3 regions of the Nocardiopsis sp. RV163 genome follow, and region 1 is predicted to be linked to each of the others. Evidence: riboswitches for the same ligand, from Rfam matches in the RefSeq annotation. Region 1 holds a riboswitch; each other region holds the start of a gene.

Evidence for each region. Region 1 has a riboswitch for cobalamin ahead of ABD54_RS19920 (nitrite reductase). Riboswitches for the same ligand answer to the same signal wherever they lie in the genome.
Region 2: linked by a shared signal. The riboswitch ahead of metE (5-methyltetrahydropteroyltriglutamate--homocysteine S-methyltransferase) and the one ahead of ABD54_RS19920 (nitrite reductase) in region 1 are both predicted to bind cobalamin.
Region 3: linked by a shared signal. The riboswitch ahead of ABD54_RS18865 (ABC transporter substrate-binding protein) and the one ahead of ABD54_RS19920 (nitrite reductase) in region 1 are both predicted to bind cobalamin.

Annotation. Positions count from the first base shown of each region.
Region 1 covers NZ_LEKI01000128.1:3,779-13,147, reverse strand. Annotated here, with positions in the region: gene ABD54_RS19940 (DUF4118 domain-containing protein) at 1-1,666, shown strand, start outside; gene ABD54_RS19935 (FadR/GntR family transcriptional regulator) at 1,704-2,507, opposite strand; gene ABD54_RS19930 (PLP-dependent aspartate aminotransferase family protein) at 2,867-4,000, shown strand; gene nhaC (Na+/H+ antiporter NhaC) at 4,036-5,484, shown strand; gene ABD54_RS27455 (CsbD family protein) at 5,670-5,837, opposite strand; cobalamin riboswitch at 6,172-6,319, shown strand; gene ABD54_RS19920 (nitrite reductase) at 6,394-7,305, shown strand; gene ABD54_RS19915 (precorrin-8X methylmutase) at 7,302-7,967, shown strand; gene ABD54_RS19910 (precorrin-2 C(20)-methyltransferase) at 7,964-9,369, shown strand, end outside.
Region 2 covers NZ_LEKI01000016.1:1,230-10,598, reverse strand. Annotated here, with positions in the region: gene ABD54_RS05090 (ABC-ATPase domain-containing protein) at 1-845, shown strand, start outside; gene ABD54_RS05085 (proteasome assembly chaperone family protein) at 1,203-2,129, shown strand; gene ABD54_RS05080 (quinone-dependent dihydroorotate dehydrogenase) at 2,126-3,286, shown strand; gene ABD54_RS05075 (polysaccharide deacetylase family protein) at 3,450-5,009, opposite strand; gene ABD54_RS05070 (polysaccharide deacetylase family protein) at 5,289-6,857, opposite strand; cobalamin riboswitch at 7,134-7,297, shown strand; gene metE (5-methyltetrahydropteroyltriglutamate--homocysteine S-methyltransferase) at 7,463-9,369, shown strand, end outside.
Region 3 covers NZ_LEKI01000116.1:1,151-10,519, forward strand. Annotated here, with positions in the region: gene ABD54_RS18845 (VOC family protein) at 1-105, shown strand, start outside; gene ABD54_RS18850 (hypothetical protein) at 102-407, shown strand; gene ABD54_RS18855 (carboxyl transferase domain-containing protein) at 785-6,268, shown strand; gene ABD54_RS18860 (PPOX class F420-dependent oxidoreductase) at 6,506-6,937, opposite strand; cobalamin riboswitch at 7,254-7,468, shown strand; gene ABD54_RS18865 (ABC transporter substrate-binding protein) at 7,527-8,570, shown strand; gene ABD54_RS18870 (iron ABC transporter permease) at 8,567-9,369, shown strand, end outside.

The DNA of each region.
Region 1 (9,369 bases):
GGACCTGGGCGGCACCTACCACCAGGTCCTGGGCGAGGACGTGCCCGCCGCGCTGACCGCGTTCGCCCAGGGGGCGGACGCCACCCAGCTGGTCCTGGGGGCGAGCGGGCGGGGCAGGCTCGCCCGGCTGCTGCGGCCGGGGGTGGGCGCGGCCACCGCGGCGCTGTCGGAGTCCATCGACGTCCACCTGGTCACCCTGGAGGAGGCCGACCGCGGCTGCGGGCGGAGGCGCTCGGGCGCGGTCTCGCGCCGCCGCAGGCTGGCGGGGTACGCGTTGGCGCTCACCGCGCTAGCGCTGCTGGTGTTCGGCACCGGCGTCCCCCACAGCGAGGAGTACCTCAGCGGCGGAATCCTGCTGGTGTTCGCCACGGTGACGGCGACGGCGCTGGTCGGCGGGTTGTGGCCCGCGCTGGCCGCGGCGTTCAGCGGGTTCGTGGTGCTCAACCTCTTCTTCACCGAGCCGTACGAGACGCTGGTGGTCAACCAGCCGGGCAACCTGCTCACCCTCGTCGTGTTCGTGTTCGTGGCCGTGGCGGTGAGCGTGGTGGTCGACCAGGCCGCGCGGCGCACCCGCGAGGCGGCGCGGGCCAGCGCCGAGGCCCAGACCCTGGCCGCGGTGGCCGGAAGCGTGCTGCGGGGTTCGCGCCCGCTGGAGGCGCTGCTGGAGAGGCTGCGCGAGACCTTCTCCCTGGAGTCGGTGGCCCTGCTGGAGCGCAGGCCGCAGGCCTCCTCCCGGCCCGACCACCGCAACGACCCGTCCGCGTGGGAGGCGGTCGCCTCCGTCGGGGAGCGCCCCCTCGGGGCGCCGGGCGGGGCCGACGCGGACGTGCCGGTGGACGAGGGGCTGACCCTGGTGCTGCACGGGCACCGGCCGCGCGCGGGCGAGCGGCGCATCATCGAGGCCTTCGCCGCGCAGGCCGCCGTCGCGCTGCGCCAGGAGCGGCTGGCCCAGGAGGCGGCCACGGCCGGGACGCTGGCGGAGGCGGACCGGATGCGCACCGCGCTGCTGGCCGCGGTCAGCCACGACCTGCGGGCCCCCCTGGCCTCGGCCAAGGCGTCGGTGACCAGTCTGCGCAGCCGGGAGGTGCGCTTCAGCGAGGAGGTCCAGGCCGAACTGCTGGCCACGGCGGACGAGTCCCTGGACCGCCTGACCCGGTTGGTGACCGACCTGCTGGACATGAGCCGCCTCCAGGCGGGCGTGCTGGGCGTGACGGTCACGGGCCTGTCGCTGCGCGAGTCGGTGTTCGCGGTCCTGGACGACCTGGGCGGCCAAGGGCGCGCCGTGCGGGTGGGGGTGCCCGAGGAGCTGCCGGAGGTCGCGGCCGACCCCGGCCTGCTGGAGCGGGTGCTGGCCAACGTGGTGGGCAACGCGCTGCGCTTCAGCCCGCACGACCGTCCGCCCTCGGTCACCGCCTCCTGGACGGGTGACCAGGTGGAACTGCTGGTGGTCGACCACGGCCCCGGGGTGCCCGAGCACGAGCGCGAGCGCATGTTCGTGCCCTTCCAGCGTCTCGGGGACACCGACGGGGCGACGGGGCTCGGGCTGGGCCTGGCGCTCTCGCGCGGGCTCATGGAGGCCATGGGGGGCTCGCTGCTGCCCGGGACCACCCCGGGCGGCGGGCTGACGCTGCGCCTGGTCCTGCCCGTGGCGGGAGCGGCGGGTTAGGGCGCGCGCAACCGGGCCGGCGGTGGTCGGCGGCCGGTCAGGCCGGGTCCTTTCGCGCCTCCTCCGCCTTGGGGCGGGTCTCGATCTCGCGCAGAGTGACCTGGAGGTGCTCCTCCATCGCCGCCACCGCGCGGGCCGGGTCGCCGCTCAGCACCGCCTCCAGGACCTCCTCGTGCTCGGCCGCCGACACCGCCGGGTCCTGCGCCGTGGCCAGGAAGCGGCGGTGGCTCTGCTCGCGGCTGTCGGCCAGCGACCGTTCGAGCGCGTCCAGGATCTGGGTGAGGCTCCGGTTGCCCGAGGCCGCGATCAGGGCCTGGTGGAAGGCGAAGTCGGTGCGCACGCGGTTGGGCACGTCCAGGGGCGCGGCGCGCATGTCGGCGATGGCCTGGCGTGCCCGGGCGATGTCCTCGCGGGTCCGCTCCTCCTCCGGCCCGGCGACGCGCTGCGCGGCCAGCCGGGCTCCGTGCACCTCCAGCGCCTTGCGGATCTCGGTGAACTCCATCAGCGCCCGCCGGTCGCGCAGCACCGACAGTGCCACGAAGTTCTCCACCGGCAGGGCGTTGGGCGAGGCGATGACCGCGGGCTTGCCCTGGCGGCGGTGGATCAGGCCCTTGGCCTCCAGGGTCCTCAGCGCCTCGCGCAGCACGACCCGGCTCACCCCGAAGCGTTCGGCGAGTTCCTTCTCCGAGGGCAGTTGGCTGCCCGGCTGAGCGTCGGGGCCCACGCACAACTCCTCCACGAAGGCGACGACCTGCGAGGTCAGCGAGTTCGGTCGGGCGTGCCGCGGCTGGGGCCGACCCGCGAGCCCTTCGCCCTGGGTTTCCGGCGACGCTGATCCCATCGTGTACGCCTCGTCCTTCGCTGGAGGGATGTGCCGAATCCTCAGCGTACAGACGCCGGGGCCCGCGGACGGGTCTGCGCCACCCCATTGACTACCTAGCAGCTTGTACTACAAGATGACCGCACCGGCACCGGCCCCGCGTCGTCTCGACCGCGCGGCCCTGCCGTGAGCACGCGTGCGAGCGGTGTGTCCCACCACGGGCGGCCGCCGACCGCACCGACACGAGCGCGGGCGCCGCCCGCGCACGGGCGGCGGCGGGCGCGGCGGCGGGTCGCAAACCCTCCCCCACCGCACCCGCAGGGCCGCGCCCACGAGCCGACCGGAGGACAACGGTGGACAGGTCCGACAGGGAAATCTGCATGAGCGCGTGGGAGGGGGCGGAGAACGTCCACGGCGCTGTCGCGCCTCCGGTGTTCCAGACCAGCATTTTCACCAAACCCTCGTTCGAGGCGTTCATCGAAGAGCAGGAACAGGAACACGAGAGGTACGTCTACAGCCGCGGCGCCAATCCCACGGTCGCCTTTCTGGAGGAGAGGCTGGCCCTTCTGGAGCGCGGCGAGGCATGTAAGTGCTTCGGTTCCGGAATGGGCGCCATCAGCGCCGTTCTGATGAGCCTGCTGCGCGCTGGGGACCACGTCCTCTTCGTCAACAGCACCTACGGCCCGGCCCTGGAGATGGCCGAGCACCTGCGCGGTTTCGGCATCGACCACACCGTGCTCCCCGACGGCGCCTCCGACATCGAGCCCCACCTGCGGGAGAACACGGCGCTGGTCTACGTCGAGAGCCCCGGGACCATGCGGATGAAGGTCCTGGACCTGGCCGCGATCACCCGCACCGCCCGGGCCAGGGGGGTCTGGACCGTGATGGACAACACCTGGTCCACACCGCTCTTCCAGAAGCCGATCCTGGCCGGGGTGGACATCGTCGTCCACTCGTGCACCAAGTACATCGGCGGGCACAGCGACGTCCTGGGCGGGGCGGTGATCGGCCCGGCCTCCTTCGTGCGCGACCTCTTCTACACGGGGTTCCAGCTCCTGGGCTCGGTCATGTCGGCCGTCGAGGCGTCGATGGTGCTGCGCGGGCTGCGGACGCTGCCGATCAGGATGGCCGAGCACGAGCGCAGCGCCGTGCGGGTCGTCGACTACCTGGCGACCCGGCCCGAGGTGGCGGCGGTCCACCACCCCCACCACGACCACCGGCCCGACGACCCCCTGATCAGGGACCAGTTCAGCGGTTTCTCCGGGCTGCTCAGTTTCGACCTGAAGGACGCCTCCTTCGAGAAGGTCGCGGCCTTCGTCAACCGTCTTTCGCTGTTCCGGATCGGCGCGAGCTGGGGCGGCTACGAAAGCCTGGTCACCGCCCCCGTCAGGCCAGGAAACGAGGAGGCGTTGCGGGAAAAGGGTTTCTCCCCCGGAATGGTCCGCCTCTCCGTGGGCCTGGAGGGGTCCGACAGCCAGATCGAGGATCTCGAAAGGGCCTTCACCGCACTGTAGAAGACCGAAAGCGGTCATCACCGAGAGGAAAGTAGATGGCTAACCCCCCGGACGAACACGTCCGCCGACCCGGCGTGGCGGCGGCGTGCGTCCCCGTGGTCATCACCGTCGCGATTCTGGTCGGCGGCATCGGCGTCCTGAAGTACCCCGCCGAACTCATGCTCATCTTCGCGGGGGTGGTGTTCGCCCTCTTCGCGCTCTGGCACGGCGTGCGCTGGGACGACGTGCTGACGAACATGGGCGACAAGCTCAGGAGCGCCCTGCCCGCGGTCCTGATCCTGCTCAGCATCGGCATGCTCATCGGCTCGTGGATGATCGCCGGAACGATCCCCCTCATGGTCTACTACGGCCTGGAGCTCATCGACCCGTCCTACCTGTACGTTCTGGCCTTCCTGGCCACCGCGCTGGTCTCCACCTTCACCGGCACCTCCTGGGGCTCGGGCGGCACGATCGGAGTCGCCCTGATCGGGGTGGCCCAGACGATGGACGCGTCGCTGGCGATCACGGCGGGCGCGGTCGTGTCCGGCGCCTACTTCGGGGACAAGCTCTCGCCGCTGTCGGACACCACCAACATGAGCTCGCTCGCGGCGGGCGCCAACCTGTACGAGCACATCCGGCACATGCTCTACACGGCCGTGCCCTCGTCGGTGCTGGCCGCCGTCGTCTTCCTGCTCGCGGGCACCACCATCACCACCCCGCCCGCCGGCCTGGGCGGTATCGACGAGGTCGTCACCGAGCTGAACGGGCTCTTCACCCTCAACCCGCTGCTGCTGATCCCGGCGGTGGTCGTGCTCGCCGGGTCCATCATGAGGAAACCGCCGCTGGTCGTGCTGTTCGCATCCTCCATGACGGCGCTGCTGATCGCGCTGCTGGTCCAGGGGGCGAGCGTGGGCGACCTGTTCGCGGCGGTCGTCTCCGGCTTCACCACCGACATGCTGCCTCGGGGGGACGAGGTCTCCGACGTCCTGGCCGAACTGGTGAACCGGGGCGGGCTGTACTCGATGTACAACTCGGCGTTCTTCGTCTTCTGCGCCTTCTTCTTCGCCTCGGCGCTGGAGAAGTCGGGCGTGCTGCGGGTACTGCTGGAGGGGCTCATCGCCAGGCTGCGGTCCACCGGCAGCCTCATCCTCACCACCCTGCTCTCCGGCTTCACCATCATCAACGGCACATCTAACGCCCTGGTGACGTACTTCCTGGTCAAGGACGTCTACGGCGACGCCTACCGGGCCAGGAACCTGCACCCGGTCAACCTGTCGCGCAGCATGGAGGACTCGGTCACGATCACCGAGGTGCTCATGCCCTGGACGGTGTCGGGGGTCTTCTTCGCCACGACCCTGGGCGTGGCCAACTTCGAGTTCCTGCCGTGGGCGGTGTTCAACTGGGGCGGTTTCCTGTTCTCCGCCCTGATCGCCTTCCTGGCGCCGCTGACCCGGGGCTTCGGCATCCGCCGCCTGGAACCGGAGCAGGAGCGCTCCACGACGTAAGCCCCGCCCGGGGCGGCCACGCGAAAGGGGAGCGGAGCACGTGCCCCGCACGTGCTCCGCTCCCCTCGGACATGAGGGCGGCCGGATCGGCGGCCCCGGCGGGGCGGGGGCTCGCGGCCCTCCCCGTCCGGCCGGGAGGCGCCCGCTCGCAGGAGCCCGTCCGCGGCCGTCCGCGAAGGCGGCACCTACCGGCCCTTCTTCATGTCCTCCTTGCCCTGGCGCAGGCGCCCCTTGGCCATCTCGGCGCGCCCCTCGTTCTTCATGCGGTCGTTTCCGGTGGCCTCGCCGGTGGTCTCCTTGGCCTTGCCCTTGACCATCTCGGCCTGGCTGCGGCCCTTCTCGGTGGCGCTCATGCTCTTCCTCCTTGGGTGGTTCCCGTGAGGAGCGGCGTACTGCTGCGAACCGCCCTTCGCCCGTTCCACTGCCCGAAACAGGAAACCCTAAAATCCCCGCAAAGCCCTCGGAACGTTCCACACCCGCCCCCGCCGCCGACGTAGCGCTCGAACACGGACCGAAAACACGCGCCGCCGCACCCGGAAACCGAGCGCGAACCCCCTTCCGGGCCGCCCCCGGGCGCGGACAGCCGCGCTGGGCAACGGCACGCAGCCGTTGGGGGAAGGCCCCCGGACCTGGCCGGGGAGGGGAACGGTACCCTCGTCGGGCCAGTAGAACTCCACCTCGTGGGGCAGGGAACCCGGTGCGAATCCGGGACTGACGCGCAGCGGTGAGGGTGACGGGCGGGCACGCCCCGGGGACTCGGTTCCCCGGGACAGCCACTGGAGCGCAACGCTCCGGGAAGGCGCTCCGCACCGGTCGACCCCGAGTCCGAAGACCTGCTGGCGCTGGCGGTGACGGGCCGCCAGGTCGACCGAGGACCCCGCGAACGGGTCCCTGACCAGAAGGACGCGCATGTCCCCGATGGGTTCCCCATCCCCATCCCCCACCGTCCGCGCCCGGCGCGACCGCTGCCCGGGCGCCCTGCGGCCCTGGCCCGCCGAGGACGGGCTGCTGGTGCGGCTCCGGCTCGTCGGCGGCAGGCTTCCCGCCCGTTCGCTGCGCGCCCTGGCCGCCGTGGCCCAGGAGTACGGCGACGGCCGGATCCACGTCACCGGCCGGGCCAACGTGCAGTTGCGCGCCCTGCCCGGAGACGGGGAGCGGCTGTCCCCCGAGGCGCTCCGGGCCCTGGAGGGCACAGGCCTGCTGCCCTCGCCCTCCCACGAACTGGTCCGCAACGTCATGGTCTCCCCCCGCACGGGGCTCGGGGTCGGAAGGGCGGACCTGCGGTCCGTGGCCGCCGAGCTGGACGGGCTGCTGTGCGCCGAACCGCGCCGCGCCGCCCTTCCCGGCCGCTTCCTCTTCGCCCTGGACGACGGAAGCGGCGACCTGCTGGAGCGCCCCTGCGACCTGGGGGCGGTCGCCCTCGACGCCCACACCGCCCAGCTCAGGGTCGGGGAGCACTGGGGCCCGCTGACACCGCTGGAGGAGGCCCCGGCCGCGCTCGTGCGCCTCGCCGACCGGTTCCTGGAGCTGCGCGGGGACGGCCCCGACGCCCCCTGGCACGTGGCCGAACTCCCCTCGCCCCTGACCGACCCGGCTCCGCCCGACCCGGGGCTGCCCGAACCCGCGCCGCCGCTGCCGCACGGCCCGCTGCCCGGGATCGGACGCCACGTCCCCGTGCCCGAGGAGGGCCTGGACCGGACCGCCGCCGACGCGCTCGCCGCCGAAGCCGTCGAGGCCGGATCCGGCGAACTCGTCGTCACGCCGTGGCGCGCCGTACTCGTTCCCGGAAGACACGGGATCGTTCCCGGGGAGGCGCGGTGACCTCCCCCAGAAGACCGAACCGGCACTACGAGTACGTCGACGACGGGCCCGCCATCTACGCCGACTCCTTCGCCACCATCCGGCGCGAGGCCCGGCTCGACCACCTGCCCGCCAACGCCGAGCGGCTCGCCGTGCGGATGATCCACGGCACCGGCCAGGTCGACCTCGCCGACGACCTCGTCGTCCACCCCGACCTGGTCCCCGCGGCGCGCGCCGCCCTCCGGGCCGGTGCGCCGATCCTGTGCGACGCGCGCATGGTGGCCTCAGGCGTGACCGCGAGCCGCCTGCCCAGCGACAACGAGGTGCTCTGCCTCCTGGGCGACGAACGGGTGCCCGGCCTGGCCCGGGCGTGGGGCACCACCCGCACGGCCGCCGCGGTGTCGCTGTGGGAGCCGCTGCTCGACGGCGCCGTGGTCGCCGTCGGCAACGCGCCCACCGCCCTGTTCCACCTCCTGGAGATGCTGATCGACGGCGCGCCGCGCCCCGCCGCGATCGTCGGCTGCCCGGTCGGCTTCATCGGCGCCGCCGAGTCCAAGCAGGCGCTGACCGAGCTGCGCGACCGGCACGGCGTCGACGTCCCCTACGTGACCGCGCGTGGCCGCCGTGGGGGTTCGGCGATGACCTGCTCGGCCCTCAACGCACTCGCCAAGGAGGAGGAATGACCGGCCGTTTCCACGGCGTCGGCGTCGGACCGGGCGACCCGGAGCTGGTCACCCTCAAGGCGGCCAGGCTCATCGCCGCGGCCGACGTCGTCGCCTACCACGCGGGTGCGGGCAAGGAGTCCAACGCCCGCCGCATCGCCGACGCCCTGATCCCGGCCGGGGCGGTCGAGGAGCGGTTGACCTATCCGGTGACCACCGGGGCGACCGACCACCCGGGCGGCTACGCGGGGGCGCTGGCCGACTTCTACGAGGAGTCCGCCGCCCGGCTGGCCGCCCACCTGGACGCCGGGCGCGACGTCGTCCTGCTCTCGGAGGGCGACCCGCTGTTCTACGGGTCGTACATGTACATGCACGACCGGCTGTCCGAGCGCTACCCCACCGAGATCGTGCCGGGCGTCCCGGCGTTCGCCGCCGCCACGGCCGCCGCGGCCGCACCGCTGGCCCGGCAGACCGACGTGCTCACCGTGCTGCCCGGAACCCTGCCCGAACCGGAACTGGCCCGCCGCCTGGCCGACACCGACGCGGCCGTGGTCATGAAACTGGGCCGGACCTTCCCGGCGGTGCGCCGCGCCCTGGCCGCGGCCGGGCGGCTGGAACACGCGGTGTACGTGGAGCGGGCCTCGATGGGCGGGGAGCGGCGGCTGCCGGCGGCCGAGGTGGACCCGGCGTCGGTGCCCTACTTCTCCCTGGTGCTGGTGACCGGGGACAGCCGCAACGGAACGCGCTCCCGGAAGGTCGGCGAGGCCGCGCGGACGCAGACGGCACAGACGACCCAAGCGGGGCCCGGTTCCGCCGGACCGGCGGCGGAACCGGAGTCCGCGACCACCGGACCGGCGGCCGAACTGCTGGTCGTGGGCCTGGGCCCGGGCCCCGAGTGCTGGCTCACCCCCGAGGCGAGCGCGGCGCTGGCCGAGGTGGACCACGTGGTGGGTTACGGCCCCTACGTCAACCGGGTACCGCAGCGCCCCGGGCTCACCCGGCACGCCTCCGGCAACACCGTCGAACTCCAGCGCGCCCGGTTCGCCCTCGATCTGGCCGGGCGCGGCGAACGCGTGGCCGTGGTCTCCGGCGGGGACGCCGGGGTCTTCGGCATGGCCACCGCCGTGTTCGAGGCGGCCGAGGAACCCGCCTACCGGGACGTGCCCGTCCGGGTGCTGCCGGGGGTCAGCGCCGTCCAGGCGGTCGCGGCCCGCGCGGGCGCCCCCGTGGGCGGCGACTTCGCGGTGATGAGCCTGTCGGACCGCCTCAAGCCGTGGGAGGTGGTCGAGCGGCGTCTGCGCGCCGTCGCCGAGGCCGACCTGGCGCTGGCCGTCTACAACCCCGCCTCCCGGTCCCGGACCGAGCAGATCGTCACCGCGCGCCGGATCCTGCTGGAGCACCGCGAACCCGACACCGTGGTCGT
Region 2 (9,369 bases), on a different contig from region 1:
TGACCAGGGACGACGCCGTCAAGATCCGCGCGGAGGAGGGCCGCAGGGTCGAACGCGTGGACGTGAGCGCCTTCGTGCGCAACCTCCCCACCGGCGCCGACACGAGCGACTTCCGCACCGAGAACGCCTCCGGGTCCACCTCGCAGGCGGCCAACATCTGCGAGGCGGTCGAGGCGGGGTCGCGCACGCTGCTGGTCGACGAGGACTCCACCGCCACCAACCTGATGATCCGCGACGAGCGCATGCAGGCCCTCGTGCACGGCGACCGGGAACCCCTGGTCCCCTTCATCGACCTCGTCCGGCCCCTGCGCCGCGACCACGGGGTGTCCACCGTCCTGGTCATGGGCGGCAGCGGCGACTACTTCGACGTCGCCGACCACGTCATCCTGCTCGACGCCTACCACCCGCACGACGTCACCGCACGGGCCCGCGAGCTCGCCCACGAGCGCGTGGACGCGGAGTTCGCCCTGCCGCGCCCCCGCGTGGTCGACCCCGCCTCCGTGGACGACAGCACCTCGCGGGGCCGTGGCCGGATCAAGCGCCGCGACATGGACGTGCTCGTGTTCGGCGACCACGACGTCGACGTGCGCGCGGTGGAGCAGTTCGTCGACCCCGGACAGATCACCGGCGCCGGACTGGCCCTGCGCGAGCTGGTCGCCGGACGCCACCTGGACGGCGACCGTACGCTCGCCCAGGCGCTCGACTCCCTGGAGGAGGCCCTGGACAGAAAGGGCGTCACCCTTTTGGGCTCCGACTTCGGCGGCGACTACGCCCTGCCCCGCCGCTTCGAGGTCGCCGCCGTCCTCAACCGGTTGCGCTCGCTGCTGGTGGCCGACCCGCGCTGAGCCGCCGACCCGCAGTGAACCGTCGGGGTGCGGGCAGGGCCGGGGTGTGGCGGTCCTCTCACGCCCCGGTTGCAGGAAGCTCCCTCCGCCGGTCGGGGTTGGTAGGGGTGTGGATGAGCGTCCTCGCGCGGCTCAGCCGGTCGGGGTCCTCATCCCGCGCCGACCGGCGGCGGTGGCGCCGTGGGGCGCGAGCGTCCTCGCGCGGCTCAGTCGGCGGGCTGGTGGGTCGGTATTCTGGAGAAGCAGGGCACAGCCTCCCAGGCGGTGCGAATCGGGCTCTCCCGGCCGTACCCCGGTCTCCGGCCGCCGCGTGAGCGCGACCCTGTGACCCCGACCAGTTTTGGAGACGAGAACCCGGTGCGTGACTCCGCAGATCTGTACGAACTCCACCCAGGCTTCGAGGATGTCGCCGGACTGGCGATGCTGGTCTGTCTGGACGGCTTCGTGGACGCCGGACACGCCGGGCGCCAGATGTTCACGTCGCTGTTCGACCGGTTCACCGCGGAGGAGGTCGCGACCTTCGACGTCGACCGCCTCGTGGACTACCGCTCGCGCCGCCCGACGATGACCTTCGTCGAGAACACCTGGACCGCCTACGACGCGCCCAAGATCGCCCTGTACCGGATGCACGACGACGAGGGCGCCCCCTTCCTGGTCCTGCACGGCCCGGAGCCCGACCGCGAGTGGGAGGCCTTCGCCGCCGCCGTGGGCAGCCTCGTCGACCACTTCTCCGTCACGCTCTCCGTCAGCGTCCACGGCATCCCCATGGCGGTCCCGCACACCCGGCCGGTCACGGTCACCCCGCACTCCACCCGCCCCGAGCTGGTCGAGGGGCACACCCCGTGGATCGGCCGCGTCGAGGTGCCCGGCAGCGCCACCTCACTGCTGGAGTACCGGCTCGGCGAGCGCGGCCACGACTTCGTGGGCTACGCCGTCCACGTGCCCAGCTACCTGGCCCAGGCCCAGTACCCGCGCGCGGCCATCGCCGCCGCCGAGTACGTGGCCGGGGCCACCGGCCTGGCCCTGACCACCACGGACATGGAGGAGGTCGCCGCGGCGACCGACGTCGACATCGCCGAACAGGTCATGGCCTCCGAGGAGATCCAGCGCGTCGTGACCAACCTGGAGCGCCAGTACGACGACATCATGTCCTCGCGGACCGACCCCCAGGAGCGTCCCACGCTCCCGCTGGCCGACGACGACGCCCAGCTGCCCACCGCCGACGAGCTCGGCGCCGAACTCGAACGCTTCCTCGCCGAGCGCGAGGGCGACGGAAACGGATGACCGTGTTCTACCAGATGCTCTTCCGCTCGGTCCTGCGCCGCATGGACGCGGAGAAGGTCCACAGGCTCAGCTTCGCCGCCCTGCGCGGCGTGACCTCCCTGCCCGCCGTGGCCTCCGCCATGAACGGGGTGCTCGGGCCCCGCGAGCCGGAGCTGACCGTGCACGCCCTCGGGCAGGAGTTCCCCGGCCCGCTGGGGCTCGCGGCCGGTTTCGACAAGAACGCGCAGAGCCCCTCCGGGCTGGCCGCGCTCGGCTTCGGCTTCGTGGAGGTGGGCACCGTCACCGCCCAGCCCCAGCCGGGCAACCCCCGGCCGCGCCTGTCCCGGCTGGTGGCCGACCGCGCGATCGTCAACCGCATGGGCTTCAACAACGAGGGGTCGGCACTGGTCGCCGAACGCCTCCACCACCGGCGCGGCGGCCGCCGTCCCGTGCTCGGCGTCAACATCGGAAAGACCAAGGTCACGCCCGAGGAGGAGGCCCCCGCCGACTACGCCCTCAGCGCCCGGCGCCTGGCCCGCTACGCCGACTACCTGGTGGTCAACGTCAGTTCGCCCAACACCCCCGGACTGCGCAACCTCCAGGGCGTGGAGCAGTTGCGCCCGCTCCTGGCCGCAGTGCGCGAGGCCCTGGCCGAGGCCGGTCGCCCGGACCTGCCGCTCCTGGTGAAGATCGCCCCCGACCTCGCCGACGAGGACGTCGACGCCGTCGCCGACCTCGCGCTGGCCGAGGGGCTCGACGGCGTCATCGCCACCAACACCACCATCTCCCGCGAGGGTCTGTCCACCCCCGCCGAGCAGGTGGAGGCGGCCGGTGCGGGCGGCCTGTCCGGCGCCCCCCTCAAACGGCGCTCCCTGGAGGTACTGCGCCGCCTGCGCGCCCGCGTGGGCGACCGGGTCACCCTGATCGCCGTCGGCGGCATCGAGACGCCCCTGGACGCCTGGTTCCGTATCCGCGCGGGGGCCAGCCTCGTGCAGGGCTACACCGGTCTCATCTACGGCGGCCCCCTCTGGCCCCGCCGGATCAACCGCGGCCTCGCCCGGCTGGTGCGGGCCTCCGGCCACCGCTCCATCAACGAGGTCATCGGAGCCGATGTCCCCGCCCCGGCTGCCGACGGCGGTCATGGGTCGGACCCCGCCGCGGCCACCACCGGGGGCTGAGCCCGCACCCGGAGCCCGCACGCGGACCCGGCACCGACGAGGCGGTCGCGGCCCGCCGCCCGGGGCCGCATCCACCGCCGAGGGGCGCGGCGCCACCGCGCGTACGCGGCGGCCGGTGGACACCCCACCGGCCGCCGACGCGCGTACCGGTCCTCCCCGGACCTCAGGAACCGGCGGGCGCGGACAGCCCCTCGGGCGGGTAGCTCTCACCGGCCTCCGGCCCTTCGTAGACCTGGCTGACGGTCGCGAACTCGTACCCGTCGGCCCGCAGCCGCTCGATGATCTCGGGGACCGCGGCCAGGGTCGGTTCCAGGGTGTCGTGCAGCAGCACCACGCCCCCTGGCCGGGCCCCGCCCACCACGCTCTCCACGACCTCGTCGCGGCTCATGCCGGTCCAGTCCTCACTGTCCTGGCTCCACAGGATCTCGGCCATGCCCTGGCGTCCGATCTCCTCCAGCACCTCGGGCGAGCTGTCGCCGAACGGCGGCCGGAACAGTTCCACGGTGTGCCCCGTCTGGCGGCGCACCATCGCGCCCACCGCGGCCACCTGGTGGACCAGCTCCTCGCCCTCGAAGGACTCGGGCATGCGCTCGTGCAGGTGGTTGTGGCTCCCGATCTCGTGCCCCTCCGCGTAGATCTGACGCGTGACGCCGGGCCGGGTCAGCGCCGGGTTGCCGTTGAGGAAGAAGGTGGCCGCCACCTCCTCCTCCGCCAGCAGGTCCAGCAGCCGCGGAGTCGTCGCGACCGGTCCGTCGTCGAAGGTCAGCGCGATGCACTTGGCCTCGGCGCAGTCCAGGTCGGGGTCTCCCGCCGAGACCACCCCCGGCACCCGAGGCTCGGCCGGCGGCTCGCCGTCGGGAGCCTCCACGGTCAGCACGGGCTCCTCCGCCATGGCGGCTTCCCGCGCCCGCTCGCCTAGGCCGGACAGCAGGGGCTCGGCCTCCTCGGCGGGCACCACCGCGACCATCCGCCCCGGTGCCGAGGACGGTGTGTGACCCTCCACGGCCGGGGACAGGTCCCCGTCGTCGAACTCCACCACCAGGTCCCCGTCGGCGTTGAACCCCATCGAGTCGTAGGTGCGCATCACCGGGTGCAGCACCCCCGCGTCCACCGCCTCCTCGTCGGCGAACGAGGCCCGGACGATCCCGTTGAGCTCCCGGAGCGCCGCGTCGTCGGCCAGTAGCTCCGTGGAGTAGGCGGTGTGGCCGGTGGACGTGTCGTACCAGTACGTCCCGTACCCCTTGCGCAGCCCGTGGAAGTCCTCCTCGGTGCGCACCAAGCGCACGCCCAGAACCCCGTTCCCGGCGGCGACCACTTCCCAGTCGACGCCCAGGTTCACCGGGTCCCGGCTTGCGCCCCGGTAGTCGCGCACCTCCTGGTCCACCCGGGCGGCCAAGTCCTCGGCGAAGGCGTCGGCGCCCGCGAACACGGGGTAGGCGACGTCGATCGTGAGCCCCTCGGGCCTGTACGGGTGGTCCCCGAAGTCGGAGGCGTCCCCGCGCCACTCGGTGACCCCGTCCCCCGGCTCCGCCGCCACCACCGTGATCAGTTCCGGGTCCTCACCGCCCCAGGAGGTGATCCCCCCGGTGCCGCACGCGGCCAGGGGCAGGACCAACGCGGCCAGTGCCGCCCCGGGCCACCGGGCTCTGCGCTCCCACTGCCGGTTCCCTCCGGCCCCGCGGCAGGGGACGGCCTCGTTCGGGTGGACTCGAGTCGACGACAACACCGGACTCCCTCATCCCTCAGCGGGTGGCCAACACGGCTGTTGCTGGGAGCAACATAGGGGACGCCCCCGCCCGTCCCGGGGCGGTGACCACATGTGGTCACCGCCCCGGGACGGGCGACGCACCGGAGACCGGCAACGCCCCTGCGGGGCGCCCTACCGGCACCGCCCGGCGCCCTCACACGGCTCCGCGCCCAGTGTGTCCCACCGGCCGCGGCCCCGAAGCCCTCCCGGGACCATCCTCACCCGGAGAGCCCGCCGCGCCGTGACGCCGCGCCCTCAGACCCCTTCGGAAGCCTCCTCGGCCCCCTCTGAGGGCTCGGCGCTCTCCTCCGGGGCGTCGGGGACCCCGTCCACGTAGGTCTCGCCGGGGGTCGTGGTCCCCAGCAGTTGGGACACCGTGACCATGGTGTACCCCTGATCGTGCAGTTCCCGGATCGCCGTGCGGGAGGCGTCGACGGTGGTGCCGTGGATGTCGTGCATGAGGATGATCGCCCCCTCCGAAGCGCCCTCCAGTACCCGGTCGTGGATCACCGGGGCCTCGCGGTCCTTCCAGTCGAGGGTGTCCACGCTCCACAGGATCTGGGCCAGGCCCATGTCCGCGGTCACCGAGGCCACGCCCTCGTCGGACGAGCCGTAGGGCGGACGCATGAGGTCCATGGTGTAGCCCGTCTCGCGGTACACCAGCGCCTGCACGACGTCCAGGTCCGCGCGCACCCCTCCCGCGCCCAGACCGGCCAGGTCGGGGTGGTTCAGGGTGTGGTTGGCGATCTCGTGCCCCTCGGCGTAGGCGCGCCGCACCGTGTGCGGGTGCTCCATGACGGGGTTGCCGGTGACGAAGAACGTGGCCCGCGCGTCGTACTCGGCGAGGGCGTCCAGCAGTTCGGGGGTGCGTTCGCCGGGGCCGTCGTCGTAGGTCAGCGCCACGCACTTCGTGTCGGGGTCGGAGCAGTCGACTCCGGGGTCCACCGCGGGCACCTGCCCGGGCACGGCGCCCTCCTCCCGGCCGTCCTTGTCGGCCCGGGGCGGGGCGGCGATGGAGAAGTCGTCCACGCCCACGGTCGCGGCGTCGCGCACGCGCAGGCCCAGTTCGGACAGCAGCCCTTCGACCTCACCGGCGGGGACCACCGCGCGCGTTCGGCCCTCCTGCGCCGGGGCGACCTGCCCGGCGTCGAACTCCACGACCAGGTCCCCGTCGGGGTTGAAGCCCACCGAGTCGTACAGGGAGCCGATCGGGTGGATGACGTCGGGGTCCGCCGGGCCCTCCCCGCCCTCCCCGCTCCCGACGGCGCCGCGCACCAGGCCGTTGAGCTCCTCCAACTGCTCCTGGCCGCCGACCAGCGCCGCCGAGGGGTGGTGCGCCGCGGTCTCTGTGTCGTACCAGTAGGTGGTGTAACCCTCCCGGGACCCCTCGGAGTCGGTCTCCACGCGGGTCACGCGGACCCCCAGCAGGCCGTCGCGCGCCGCGGTCAGGTTCCATCCCGCCTCGAAGGAGACCGCGCCGGGGTTGGCCGCCTCGAAGGCGCGCACCTCGTCGGTCAGCTCACGCTCGAGGAAGTCGGCCAGCGGCTCGGCGTTGGGTATCACCGGGTAGGTCACCGAGACGGAGATCTCCCCGTCGTAGGGAAGTCCGGCCTCCTCCACGCCCGACACGGCGGCCGGGTCCACCTCGGTGAGCCCGTCGGGCTCGCCTGAGGCCGGGGGCGGCGGCTCGCTCTCGGAGAGCGGCGCTGCCCGCGTCCGCGGCCCGGGCTCGGGCTCCCCGGAGGAGCTGGTGGCCAACAACACCATGCCCGCCAGGAACGCCAGGGCTACCACGACCGTGATCAGGGGGTGGTCCGGTGCCATGGCCAGGCGGGACTGCTTATTCACGAGGGAATCTCCACGTTCATCGCTCAGACGAACGTCCGCGGGGAGCAGAGAGGGCTCACCCGCGCAACGCTTGACTTCGTGTGTGACGCCGACCTGAGGACGGGGGTTCTCACCGTCCTGGCCGGGCGCATGGGGCCGCACGCCGGGTACAGGGGCGAAGGGGGCCTCCCTATACTTGCAGCCGTGGAAGGTACATGATCCACCCCCGCGTCCCGGGTCCGCCCCGGAACGAACGGGGCGGAACCATGTCGCAAGAGGGAACCCGGTGCGAGTCCGGGACTGCCCCGCAGCGGTATGGGGGAACGAACGTCGCCATGGGCACTGGTAGTGCCGGTCGCCGAGACCGGAAACCGGGAAGCGGCGGCCAGTAGGAGGAGCGGTGTCCGCACCGCCCGCGCCCCCGAGTCCGAAGACCTGCCTCCACCCGGCGACGCGCCCGCGGCGCCGGTGGTCCCGCGCCCCGAGGGAGGGCCGGAGGCGGTGGCAGGTCCGGTGCGCGCCCGCGGCGCGTCCGTCGGCGTGCACGCCCCTCTTCTCCTCCCCGAGGCCGGTACCCGGCTTTCGACGAGGGAGAGAAGCTGATGACCACGACCCCCGCGCCTTCCGCGGCCCCGGGCGGACCACGCCCCTCCGTGCGCTCGACGGTGCACGGCTACCCGCGCATCGGCCCCGACCGCGAGCTCAAGCGCGCCTGCGAGTCCCACTGGAGGGGCCGCACCACCGCCCGGGAACTGGACGAGGTCGCCGCCGGCCTGCGCCTGGGCGTCTACGCCCAACTGCGCGAGGCCGGTGTCGACGACATCCCCTCCAACACGTTCTCCTACTACGACCACGTGCTGGACACCGCGGTCCTGTTCGACCTGGTCCCCTCCCGCTTCGCCCCGCCCGCCGCGGCGCCGGACCGCGAGGAGGAGCTGCGCCGCTACTTCGCGCTCGCCCGCGGCGAGCAGGGCGCCCCTCCGCTGGAGATGACCAAGTGGTTCGACACGAACTACCACTACCTGGTCCCCGAGCTCTCGCCCGGCACCCGTCCCCGCCTGGTGGGCGACAAGCCCGTCGCCGAGTTCCGCGAGGCCGCCGAGGCGGGCTTCCACACCCGCCCGGTCCTGGTCGGCCCGCTCACCTTCCTGCTGCTGGCCAAGCCCGCCGACGGCGCCCCCGAGGGCTGGGAACCCGTCCGGCTGCTCGACCAGCTCCTGGACGCCTACGCCCAGCTGCTCGGCGACCTGCGGGCCGCGGGCGCCACCGAGGTCCAGTTGGACGAGCCGATCCTGGCCACCGATGAGGGCCGCGCCGCCGTCGGCCACCTGGAGTTCGCCTACCAGCGCCTGGGCGCGGTCACCGACCGGCCCTCCCTGCTGGTGTCCACCTACTTCGGCTCCATCGGCTCCGCGGCGCTGCGGGTCCTCAAGGAGTCCGCGGTCGAGGCGGTCGGCCTGGACCTGGTCACCGACGACGAGGGCGTGGACGACCTGGTGCGGATCTCCGGCCTGGGCGCCACCCGCCTGGTCGCGGGCGTGGTGGAGGGGCGCAACGTCTGGCGCACCGACATCCCGGCCGCCGTCGCCGCGCTCGGCACCCTGCTCGCCCTCACCGACGAGCTGACCGTGAGCACCTCCTGCTCCCTGCTGCACGTGCCCCTGGACCTGGACTCCGAGACCTCCCTGGACCCCGAGCTGCGCGCCGCCCTGGCCTTCGCCCGGCAGAAGGCCCGGGAGACGGCCCTGCTCGGCCGCGTGCTGTCCGAGGGGGCCGAGGCCGAGTACACCGGACGCGGCGGCGTCCGTCCCCCCGCGTTCACCGACGCGCGCGTGCGCGCACGCCTCGACGCCCTGGGCCCGGACGCCTACGAGCGCCCGCGGGAGCGCGGCAGGCCCGCCGAGACCCCGCTCACCACGACCACCATCGGTTCCTTCCCCCAGACCGCCGAGCTGCGCCGCGCCCGCGCCGCGCACCGCAGGGGGGAACTGGCCGAGGACGCCTACAAGGCCGTCCTGCGCGAGGAGATCGACCGCGTCGTCGCGCTCCAGGAGGAGATCGGCCTGGACGTGCTCGTGCACGGCGAGCCCGAGCGCAACGACATGGTCCAGTACTTCGCCGAGCAGTTGGAGGGCTACGCCACCACCGAGAACGGCTGGGTGCAGTCCTACGGTTCGCGGTGCGTGCGCCCGCCGATCCTGTTCGGCGACGTCTCGCGCCCGGCGCCGATGACGGTCGAGTGGACCACCTACGCCCAGTCGCTCACCGACAAGCCGGTCAAGGGGATGCTGACCGGTCCGGTCACCATGCTCGCCTGGTCGTTCGTGCGCACCGACCAGCCGCTGGGCGAGACCGCCCGCCAGGTGGCCCTGGCTCTGCGCGACGAGGTCGCCGACCTGGAGCGCGCCGGGATCCGCCACATCCAGGTGGACGAGGCGGCCCTGCGCGAACTGCTGCCGCTGCGCTCGGAGCACCGGGCGCGGTACCTGGACTGGGCGGTGGGTTCCTT
Region 3 (9,369 bases), on a different contig from region 1:
GCGGGCGGCAGCGTCGTGCGGGGCCCCTACGCCTTCCCCGGCGGGCGCCGCTTCCACTTCACCGACCCCAGCGGCAACGAACTGGGCGTCTGGGCCGAGGCATGACGGGCGGGCAGGCCCCCGAGGGGGGAGACCCCGCCGTGGAGCACCTGACCGCGACCCTGCGCCGCCGCCGGGAGGAACTGGCGGGGGCGGTCGGGGTGCGGATCGGCAGCGCCCTGGTCGTGCACGCGCTCGCCACGCACATGTGGGCGGGGGTGCCGGTCCCGGCCGTGGCCTGCCACGCCTCCGTCGACCCGCTGCGGCTGCGCGCCTCCGCCGGGCCGGTGACCTGCCGCCGGTGCCTGGCCCAGAGCGGCCAGGAACGGCAGCGGCAGGTGCCCGGGCAGACCGCGCTGGAGGTGTGACCGGCCGCGGCCCGGGTCCGTCGGCACGCGGGGCGCCGCGCTCCTCCGCCGTCGCGGTGCGCGGGTCCCGCACCCGCTTCGACCTATTGGATAGGCCAATCGTCCTTTGTTGCGGCGTGTTCGCCGGGCCGACTCCGTCCCGGTCACCGCCGCCGCGGGGACGGCCCCTCAGTGTGGTCGAACTCGCGTGAAACGCGTACCGGGCGGTGCCGCGGGGCTTTCTTTGTGGGGTTCCCACAACGCATCGCCTTCGCTATGCGTGGTTCGGCCCATTGGTGTACCCGGCGGTAATCGACCAGGGTAGAAAGGGTAGGTGCAGGCGACGCTCCGAGACCCGGACGTCGCCTTCTGCGCGTGGTACTTGGGAGGCTCAACCGGTGTTCAGTCGTGTCGCCATCGTCAACCGTGGAGAGGCCGCTATGCGCCTCATCCACGCTGTCCGGGACCTCTCAGCGGAAACCGGCACGCGGATCGAGACGGTGGCCCTCCACACCGACGCCGACCGCGACGCCGCCTTCGTCCGCGAGGCCGACGTCGCCTACTCGCTCGGTCCCGCCTCGGCCCGTCCCTACCTCGACCACGCCGTCCTGGAGCGCGCCCTGGTCCGGACCGGCGCCGACGCGGCGTGGGTGGGCTGGGGCTTCGTCGCCGAGGACCCGGCCTTCGCCGAACTGTGCGAGAGGATCGGCGTCACCTTCGTCGGGCCCAGCGCCGAGGCCATGCGCAAGCTCGGCGACAAGATCGGCGCCAAGCTGATCGCCGAGGAGGTCGGCGTCCCGGTCGCGCCGTGGAGCCGCGGTGAGGTCGCCACCCTGGAGGAGGCGCTGCGCGCCGGTGAGGAGATCGGCTACCCGCTGATGCTCAAGGCGACCGCGGGCGGCGGTGGTCGCGGTATCCGCATGGTCGCCTCGGGCGAGGACCTGGCCGAGGCCTACGAGCGCACCAGCCAGGAGGCGCTGCGCGCCTTCGGCTCCGGCGTGGTCTTCCTGGAGCGCCTGGTCACCGGCGCCCGCCACGTCGAGGTCCAGATCATCGCCGACGGGCAGGGCACGGCGTGGGCGCTGGGCGTGCGCGACTGCTCGGTGCAGCGGCGCAACCAGAAGATCATCGAGGAGTCGGCCTCCCCGGTCCTGGACGCGGAGCAGACCGCGCACCTGAAGGCGTCGGCCGAGCGGCTGGCGCTGGCCGTGGACTACCGCGGTGCGGGCACCGTCGAGTTCCTTTACCACCCGGGCGAGAGGCTGTTCGCGTTCCTGGAGGTCAACACCCGCCTCCAGGTCGAGCACCCGATCACCGAGATCACCACCGGCACCGACCTGGTCCGGCTCCAGCTCCACGTGGCCGCCGGCGGCAAGCTGGAGGGCCCCCAGCCGGTCGAGTCCGGCCACGCCGTCGAGGCCCGGCTCAACGCCGAGGACCCCGACCGCGACTTCGCGCCCGCTCCGGGCCGCATCGCGCGCCTTTCCCTGCCCGCCGGTCCGGGGGTGCGCGTGGACACCGGTGTGCGCGAGGGCAGCACCATCCCGGCCGACTTCGACTCGATGATCGCCAAGGTCATCGCCTACGGCCGCGACCGCGAGCAGGCGCTGGGCAGGCTGCGCCGCGCGATGGCCGAGACCACGGTGATCATCGAGGGCGGCGCGACCAACAAGAGCTTCGTGCTCGACCTGCTCGACCAGCCCGAGGTGATCGACGCCAGCGCCGACACCGGCTGGATCGACCGCGTGCGCGCCCAGGGGCGCCTGGTCAGCCACCGCCACTCCGCGGTCGCGCTGGCCGCGGCCGCGATCGAGGCCTACCGGGACGAGGAGGAGGTCAGCCGCCAGCGGCTGCTGTCCACCGCGCACGGCGGCCGCCCGCAGGTGCAGCACGAGAGCGGCCGTCCGCTGGACCTGAAGCTGCGCGGCGTGGGTTACCGGGTGAGCGTGGCCCGCGTCGGGGACCGGCGGTTCCGCGTCGGCGTCTCCGGCGGCGGTGACGTGCACCCGGCGGACGTGGAGGTCGAGCGCTTCGACGCGCACAGCGGCCAGATCGTGGTCAACGGCCACCGGTTCCGGCTGGTGTCGGCCACGCACGGGCCGGTGCACCTGGTCGAGGTGGACGGGGTCACCCACCGGATCAGCCGCGACGAGGGCGGTGTGCTCCGCTCCCCGGCGCCCGCCCTGGTGGTGGCGACGCCGTTGGCGGTGGGCGACGAGGTCGAGTCCGGCGCGCCCGTCCTGGTGCTGGAGAGCATGAAGATGGAGACGGTGCTGCGCGCGCCGTTCCGCGCCCGGGTGCGCGAGTGCCCGGTGTCGGTGGGCAGCCAGGTCGAGACCGGTGCGCCGCTGATGCGGTTGGAGCCGCTGTCCGACGGGGACGCCGAGGAGGCGGAGTCGGACACGGAGGCCGTGGCGATCGAGCTGCCCGAGGAGGCCGGTGAGGCGTCCGTGGCCGAGCGCGTGGAGCGCGGCCTGCAGGACCTGCGAGGTCTGCTGCTGGGCTTCGACGCCGACCCGCACGACCGCGGGCGGGTGCTGGCCGACTACCTGGCCGCCCGCGCCGAGCTGGGCGGGCGTCCGGTCGAGGGCGAGCTGGACCTGTTCACCGTGTTCGCCGACCTGTGCGAGCTGAGCCGCAACAAGCCGGGCGGTGAGCTCGACACCGAGCCGCACAGCTCGGTGCACAGCCCGCGCGAGTTCTTCCACAGCTACCTGCAGAGCCTGGACGTGGAGCGAGCCGGGGTGAGCGAGGGCTTCCGGGCCAAGCTCACCCGGGTCCTGGCCCACTACGGGGTCGAGGACCTGGACCGTACGCCGGAGCTGGAGGCCTCGGTCTTCCGGATCTTCCTGGCCCAGCAGAACACGGGCGCCGCGCTGGCGATCGTGTCGGAGCTGCTGCGCCGCTGGCTGGCTGGCGGTCCGCCCGCGGAGGCGCTCAGCGAGCGCGCCGGGCTCGCACTGGAGCACCTCGTGGAGGCCACGCAGGTGCGCTTCCCGGCGGTGTCGGACCTGGCTCGCGGTGTGGTCTTCCGCTGGTTCGCCCAGCCGCTGCTGCGCCGCAACCGGGCCCGGGTCTACGCCTCGGTGCGCGACGACCTGCGCCACCTGGACCGCGACCCGGACGCGCCGGACCGGGCGGAGCGGATCCAGGCCATGGTGGCCAGCGCCGAGCCGCTGGTGCGGCTGGTCGGCCAGCGCATGGGGCGGGTCGGGCGCGACCACGCCCCGCTGCTGGAGGTGCTGACCCGCCGCTACTACGGCAACCGGGGGCTGTCCGGGGTCGCCGCGCGCGAGGTCGGGGGCTGCCGGTTCGTCACCGCCGACCACAACGGCGCGGGCGGTCCGACGCGTGTGGTCACGACCGCCGTGGACATCGCCGCCCTGCCCGGCGCCGTCGGCGCGGTCGGCGAGCTCGCCGCCGACGTGGCCGAGCACGGCCTGGTGGCCGACCTCTACCTCACCTGGGAGGACCAGCCCGACGCCGACGCGATGGCGGTGCGGCTCGGCGGGCTCCTGGCCGAGCACCCGCTGCCCGCGGGCGTGCGCCGGGTCACCGTCACCGTCGCCGGTACCAGCGGCGCGGTGATGCACCACCACTTCACCTTCCGCCCCGAGGGGGACGGCTTCGCCGAGGACCGGCTGATCCGGGGCCTGCACCCGCAGATCGCGCGGCGCCTGCAGTTGCAGCGCCTGCGTGAGTTCGACCTCACCCGGCTGCCGTCGGCCGACGAGGAGATCTACCTGTTCCGGGCGGTGGCCAAGAGCAACCCGGCCGACGAGCGCCTCTTCGCTATGGGCCAGGTCCGCGACCTGACGCCGCTGCGCGAGGCGGACGGGCGCCTGGTCGCGCTGCCCGCGCTGGAGGACACGGTCACCGGGTGTCTGGACGCGATCCGCAATATCCAGGCGCAGCGTCCGCAGAACCGGCGCTTCGACACCAACCGCATCATGATGTACGTGTGGCCGGCGACCGAGCTGACCCCTGAGGAACTGGAGACGCTGGTCCAGCGGCTGCTGCCGACCACGGCCGGGGCGGGGCTGGAGGAGGTCCAGTTCCTGGCCCGCCAGCGCACCTCCTCCGGTGAGCTGACCGAGGTCGCGGTGCGCATCAGCCTGGACCAGGGCCAGGACGCGCGGGTCCACGTCGAGGAGCCCTCGACGGAGCCGGTGCTGCCGCTGGACGACTACCGCCAGAAGGTGCTGCGCGCGGCCCGGCGCGGGACCGTCTACCCCTACGAGCTGACCGGTCTGCTGTCGGGTCCGGGCGGCGGTTTCACCGAGTACGACCTGGACGGCAACGGCGTGCTGGTCCCGGTGGACCGGCCGCGCGGGCACAACTCCGCGGCGATCGTGGCCGGTGTGGTCACCACGCCGACCGTGCGCCACCCCGAGGGGGTCACGCGCGTGGTGCTGCTGGGCGATCCGACCAAGGCGCTGGGCGCCCTCTCGGAGCCCGAGTGCTCGCGGGTGATCGCCGCGCTGGACCTGGCCGAGTCGATGCGGGTGCCGCTGGAGTGGTTCGCGCTGTCGGCGGGCGCGCGGATCTCGATGTCCTCGGGCACCGAGAACATGGACTGGGTCGCGGCCGCGCTCAAGCGGATCGTGGAGTTCACCCAGGACGGCGGCGAGATCAACGTCGTGGTCGCGGGCATCAACGTCGGCGCCCAGCCGTACTGGAACGCCGAGGCGACGATGCTCATGCACACCAAGGGCGTCCTGGTGATGACGCCGGACTCGGCGATGGTGCTCACCGGCAAGCAGTCGCTGGACTTCTCCGGCGGGGTCTCGGCCGAGGACAACTTCGGCATCGGCGGCTACGACCGGGTGATGGGCCCCAACGGGCAGGCGCAGTACTGGGCGCCGAACCTGGCCTCGGCCCGCGAGATCCTCATGGCGCACTACGACCACACCTACGTCGTGCCGGGGGAGGAGGGGCCGCGCCGGGCCAGGACCCTGGACCCGGTCGACCGCGACGTCTCGGCGTTCCCGCACGCGGTGGCCGGCAGCGACTTCGCGACCGTCGGCGAGATCTTCTCCGCCGAGCACAACCCGGACCGCAAGAAGCCCTTCGACATCCGCACGGTGATGCGTGCGCTCTCGGACCAGGACCACGCGGTGCTGGAGCGCTGGGCGGGCATGGCCGACGCCGACACGGCGGCGGTGCAGGACGCGCACATCGGCGGCTGGCCGGTGTGCCTGGTGGGGATCGAGTCGCGGTCGGTGCCGCGGCACGGCTTCCCGCCCACCGACGGGCCCGACACCTACACCGCGGGCACGCTGTTCCCGCGTTCGTCCAAGAAGGTGGCGAGGGCGATCAACGCGGCGTCGGGCAACCGGCCGCTGGTGGTGCTGGCGAACCTGTCGGGGTTCGACGGCTCGCCGGAGTCGCTGCGCAAGCTCCAGTTGGAGTACGGGGCCGAGATCGGGCGGGCGATCGTCAACTTCGACGGTCCGATCGTGTTCTGCGTGATCTCGCGGTACCACGGCGGCGCGTTCGTGGTGTTCTCCAAAGCGCTCAACCCGAACATGACGGTGCTCGCGTTGGAGGGGTCGTTCGCCTCGGTGCTGGGCGGGGCCCCGGCCGCGGCCGTGGTGTTCGCCGGTGAGGTCAACACGCGTACCGCGAGCGACCCGAGGGTGACGGGGCTCCAGGAGCAGGTGTCGGCGGCCAGCGGCGTCGAGCGGGCCGCGCTCAACGCGCGGTTGGCGGAGACGCAGTCCTCGGTGCGGGCGGAGAAGCTCGGCGAGGTCGCCGCGGAGTTCGACCGGGTGCACAGCATCCAGCGCGCGGTCGAGGTGGGTTCGGTGGACGCGATCATCAGCGCCGCCGAGATGCGGCCGCGCATCATCGAGGCGATCGAGCACGGCATGAAGCGTTAGGCAGTGTTTTTTTGGACCTCCGCTTCGGTCCGTGTTCGGGCGCCCGGAGAACAGGGGCCTTCGGCGCCTACGGCGGGTTCGCCGGTTCCTCGCGAACCCGCCTCCGGCACCTCCAGAACCCTGTGGGCGCCCGAACGGACCCCTCCGAGCTGAGGCCCGGTTGAAAAGCGGAACCCGGGGCCGCGCACGCGGGGCGGGGGTGCGGCGGGAGGCCGCGGCCCCGCCCCGTCCGTGCGGTCAGCGGATCTTCTCGCCGTACACGTGGTCGACGGGCATGGTCATGAGCACCCTGCGGTCGGAGACCATGGCCGACCGGTACTCCTCCCAGTCGGGGTGCTCCCCGGCGGCGAGGCGGTAGTAGTCCACCAGCGAATCGACCTCGGGGCCGTGCGGGTCGGTGCCGGGTCCGGTGAGGGTGGCCACGCCCTCGGCGGTGGCCCACGCCCAGCCGTCGGCGCTGGTGACCTGCAGGGTGGCGCGCGGGTCGCGGCGCAGGTTCGCGGTCTTGGCCCGGCCCTCGGTCATGGAGACGTGCAGCAGGTCGGTCTCGGCGTCGTAGAAGGGCTGGACGGGGGAGAGCTGGGGGCGGCCGTCGGCCTTGATGGTGGCCAGGACGCCGAGCCTGCTCCGGGCGAGCAGTGCGCGCGGGTCGAACGTCGTCTCGGTCATCTCCGAAAAACCCCTCTCGGCCGGATGCTGGTGCTGCGGGGCCGTGTGCGGCCGGTCACGAGCCTATCCCCGGGAACGCGCGACGGCTCGGTCCTCGCCGCGCGGCTCACACCGCCGTGTCCTTGGGCCGGGGACCGTGCGACCGGGCCCGCAGCCCGGCGCTCCGGGCCACCCGTGTCCGCTTCGGCCGGGGCGAGGGCGCGGCCTGAGAACTCCGACGCCTCCCCCTGAACCGCGATGACCAGGGCGGGCGCCGGAGCGGTGGCGCGGGTGCGGCCCCTGTGCGCCTTCCGGCGGCGGAGGGCCGAGGCGGCCTTGATAGTCTGCCCGGGCCAGTCGTACCACGTACGTGGTCAGGGAATCCGGTGCGAATCCGGAACTGACGCGCAGCGGTGAGGGGGACGGGCGGGGTACTCACGCCACTGGGGCGGAGGCCGCGGAGACCACGGCGTCGAAGCGGCACCGACCTGGGAAGGCACCCCGTCCGGGCGAACCCGAGTCCGAAGACCTGCTGGCCCCTCCGCGTCGAGTGCGCGGAGGCGTCCCGTGCCAGGCTCCGCGTTCGAGCCCCGACTTCCAAGGCATGCCCATGCTCCGCCGCGCCCTGTACCCTCTTCCCCTCCTCCTCGCCTCATCCCTGGCCCTGACCGCCTGCGGCGCTCCCGCGGACGGCGGTGGCGAGGGGGCGGAGTCCGCCGCCGGAACCGGATCCGCCCCCGCGGTCGACAACTGCGGGCACGAGGTCACCGTCGCCTCCCCGCCCGAGCGCGTCGTCTCCCTCAACCAGGGCAGCACCGAGATCCTGCTCTCCCTGGGGCTGGCGGACCGCCTCGTCGGTACCGCCACCTGGACCGATCCGATCATGGAGGGGCTGGAGGAGGCCAACGGGGGCATTCCCCGCCTGGCCGACAACGCCCCCTCCTTCGAGGTGGTCCTGGACGCCGAACCGGACTTCGTGACCGCCTCCTTCGTCTCCACGCTCGGCACGGGCGGCGTCGCCACCCGCGAGCAGTTCGAGGAGCTGGGCGTGCCCGCCTACGTCTCCCCGACCGACTGCGCCGCCGGCAAGGACAACGACAGCGGGGGAGACGGCTCGCGCAGCGAGCCCCTCACCCTCGACGCCGTCTACGGCGAGATCCGCGACCTGGCCCTGCTGTTCGGGGTCGAGGAGCGCGGGGAGGAGCTGATCGCGGAGCTGGAGGGGCGGGTGGCGGCGGCCACCTCGGACCTGGACGCCTCCGGCGTCTCCCTCGTGTACTGGTTCGCCAACTCCCAGTCGCCCTACCTCGCGGGCTGTTGCGGCGCCCCCGGCGCCATCACCCGCGCGGTCGGCGCGCGGAACGCCTTCGACGACACCCACGACGAGTGGCCCCAGATCAACTGGGAGACCGTCGCCGACCGCGACCCCGACGTCATCGTCCTCGGTGACCTGACCCGCGACTCCCAGACCGCGGAGTCCGCCGACGCCAAGATCGCGTTCCTGGAGTCCAACCCCGCCACGAGCAACCTCACCGCCGTGCGCGAGGAGCGCTACGTCCTGCTCAGCGGCCAGGCCATGAACCCCTCGATCCGCACGGTCGAGGGGATCGAGCAGGTCGCCGAGGGTCTGCGCGGCCTCGGGCTCGGCCGGTGAGCGGTGCGCGTCTGGCGCTGCTCTCCTGCGGTGGACTGGTGCTCCTGGCGGTGTCGGTCTCGGTCGCGGTGGCCATCGGCCCCGCCGACATCACCGCGGCCGAGGTGTGGAGGTCGGTCGCCGCGCGGCTGGGGTTCGGGGAGAGCGGTCTGTCGCCGCTGCGCGAGGGCATCGTGTGGGACCTGCGCATGCCCCGCACCCTGCTGGCCGCGGTGTGCGGGGCGGGGCTGGCGCTGTGCGGGGCGGTCATGCAGTCCCTGCTGCGCAACCCGCTGGCGGACCCCTTCGTGCTCGGGGTGTCCTCGGGGGCCTCCACCGGGGCGGTCGCCGTGCTGGTGCTGGGATGGGGCGGAGCGGTGGTGTCGCTGTCGGCGGGCGCCTTCGTCGGCGCCCTGCTCTCCTTCGGGCTGGTGGTGCTGCTCGCGCACACCCTGGGCGCGAGCATGGACCGCGTGGTGCTGTCGGGGGTGGCCGCCATGCAGCTGTTCTCGGCGCTGACCTCGTTCATCGTGCTGACCTCGGCCGACGCCGAGACCACGCGCGGGGTGCTGTTCTGGCTGCTGGGCTCCCTCAGCGGCGCCGGGTGGGACGACGTGGTGCTGTGCGCGGCGGTGCTGGCCGGTGTGCTCGCCGTGTGCCTGGCGCACACCACCACCCTGGACGCGTTCGCCTTCGGTGAGGAGGCCGCGGCGAACCTGGGCGTGCGGGTGGCCCGCGCCCGCATGGTGCTGCTGTGCGCCACGGCGCTGCTCACCGCGGCCCTGGTCAGCGCGGCCGGGGCGATCGGCTTCGTGGGGCT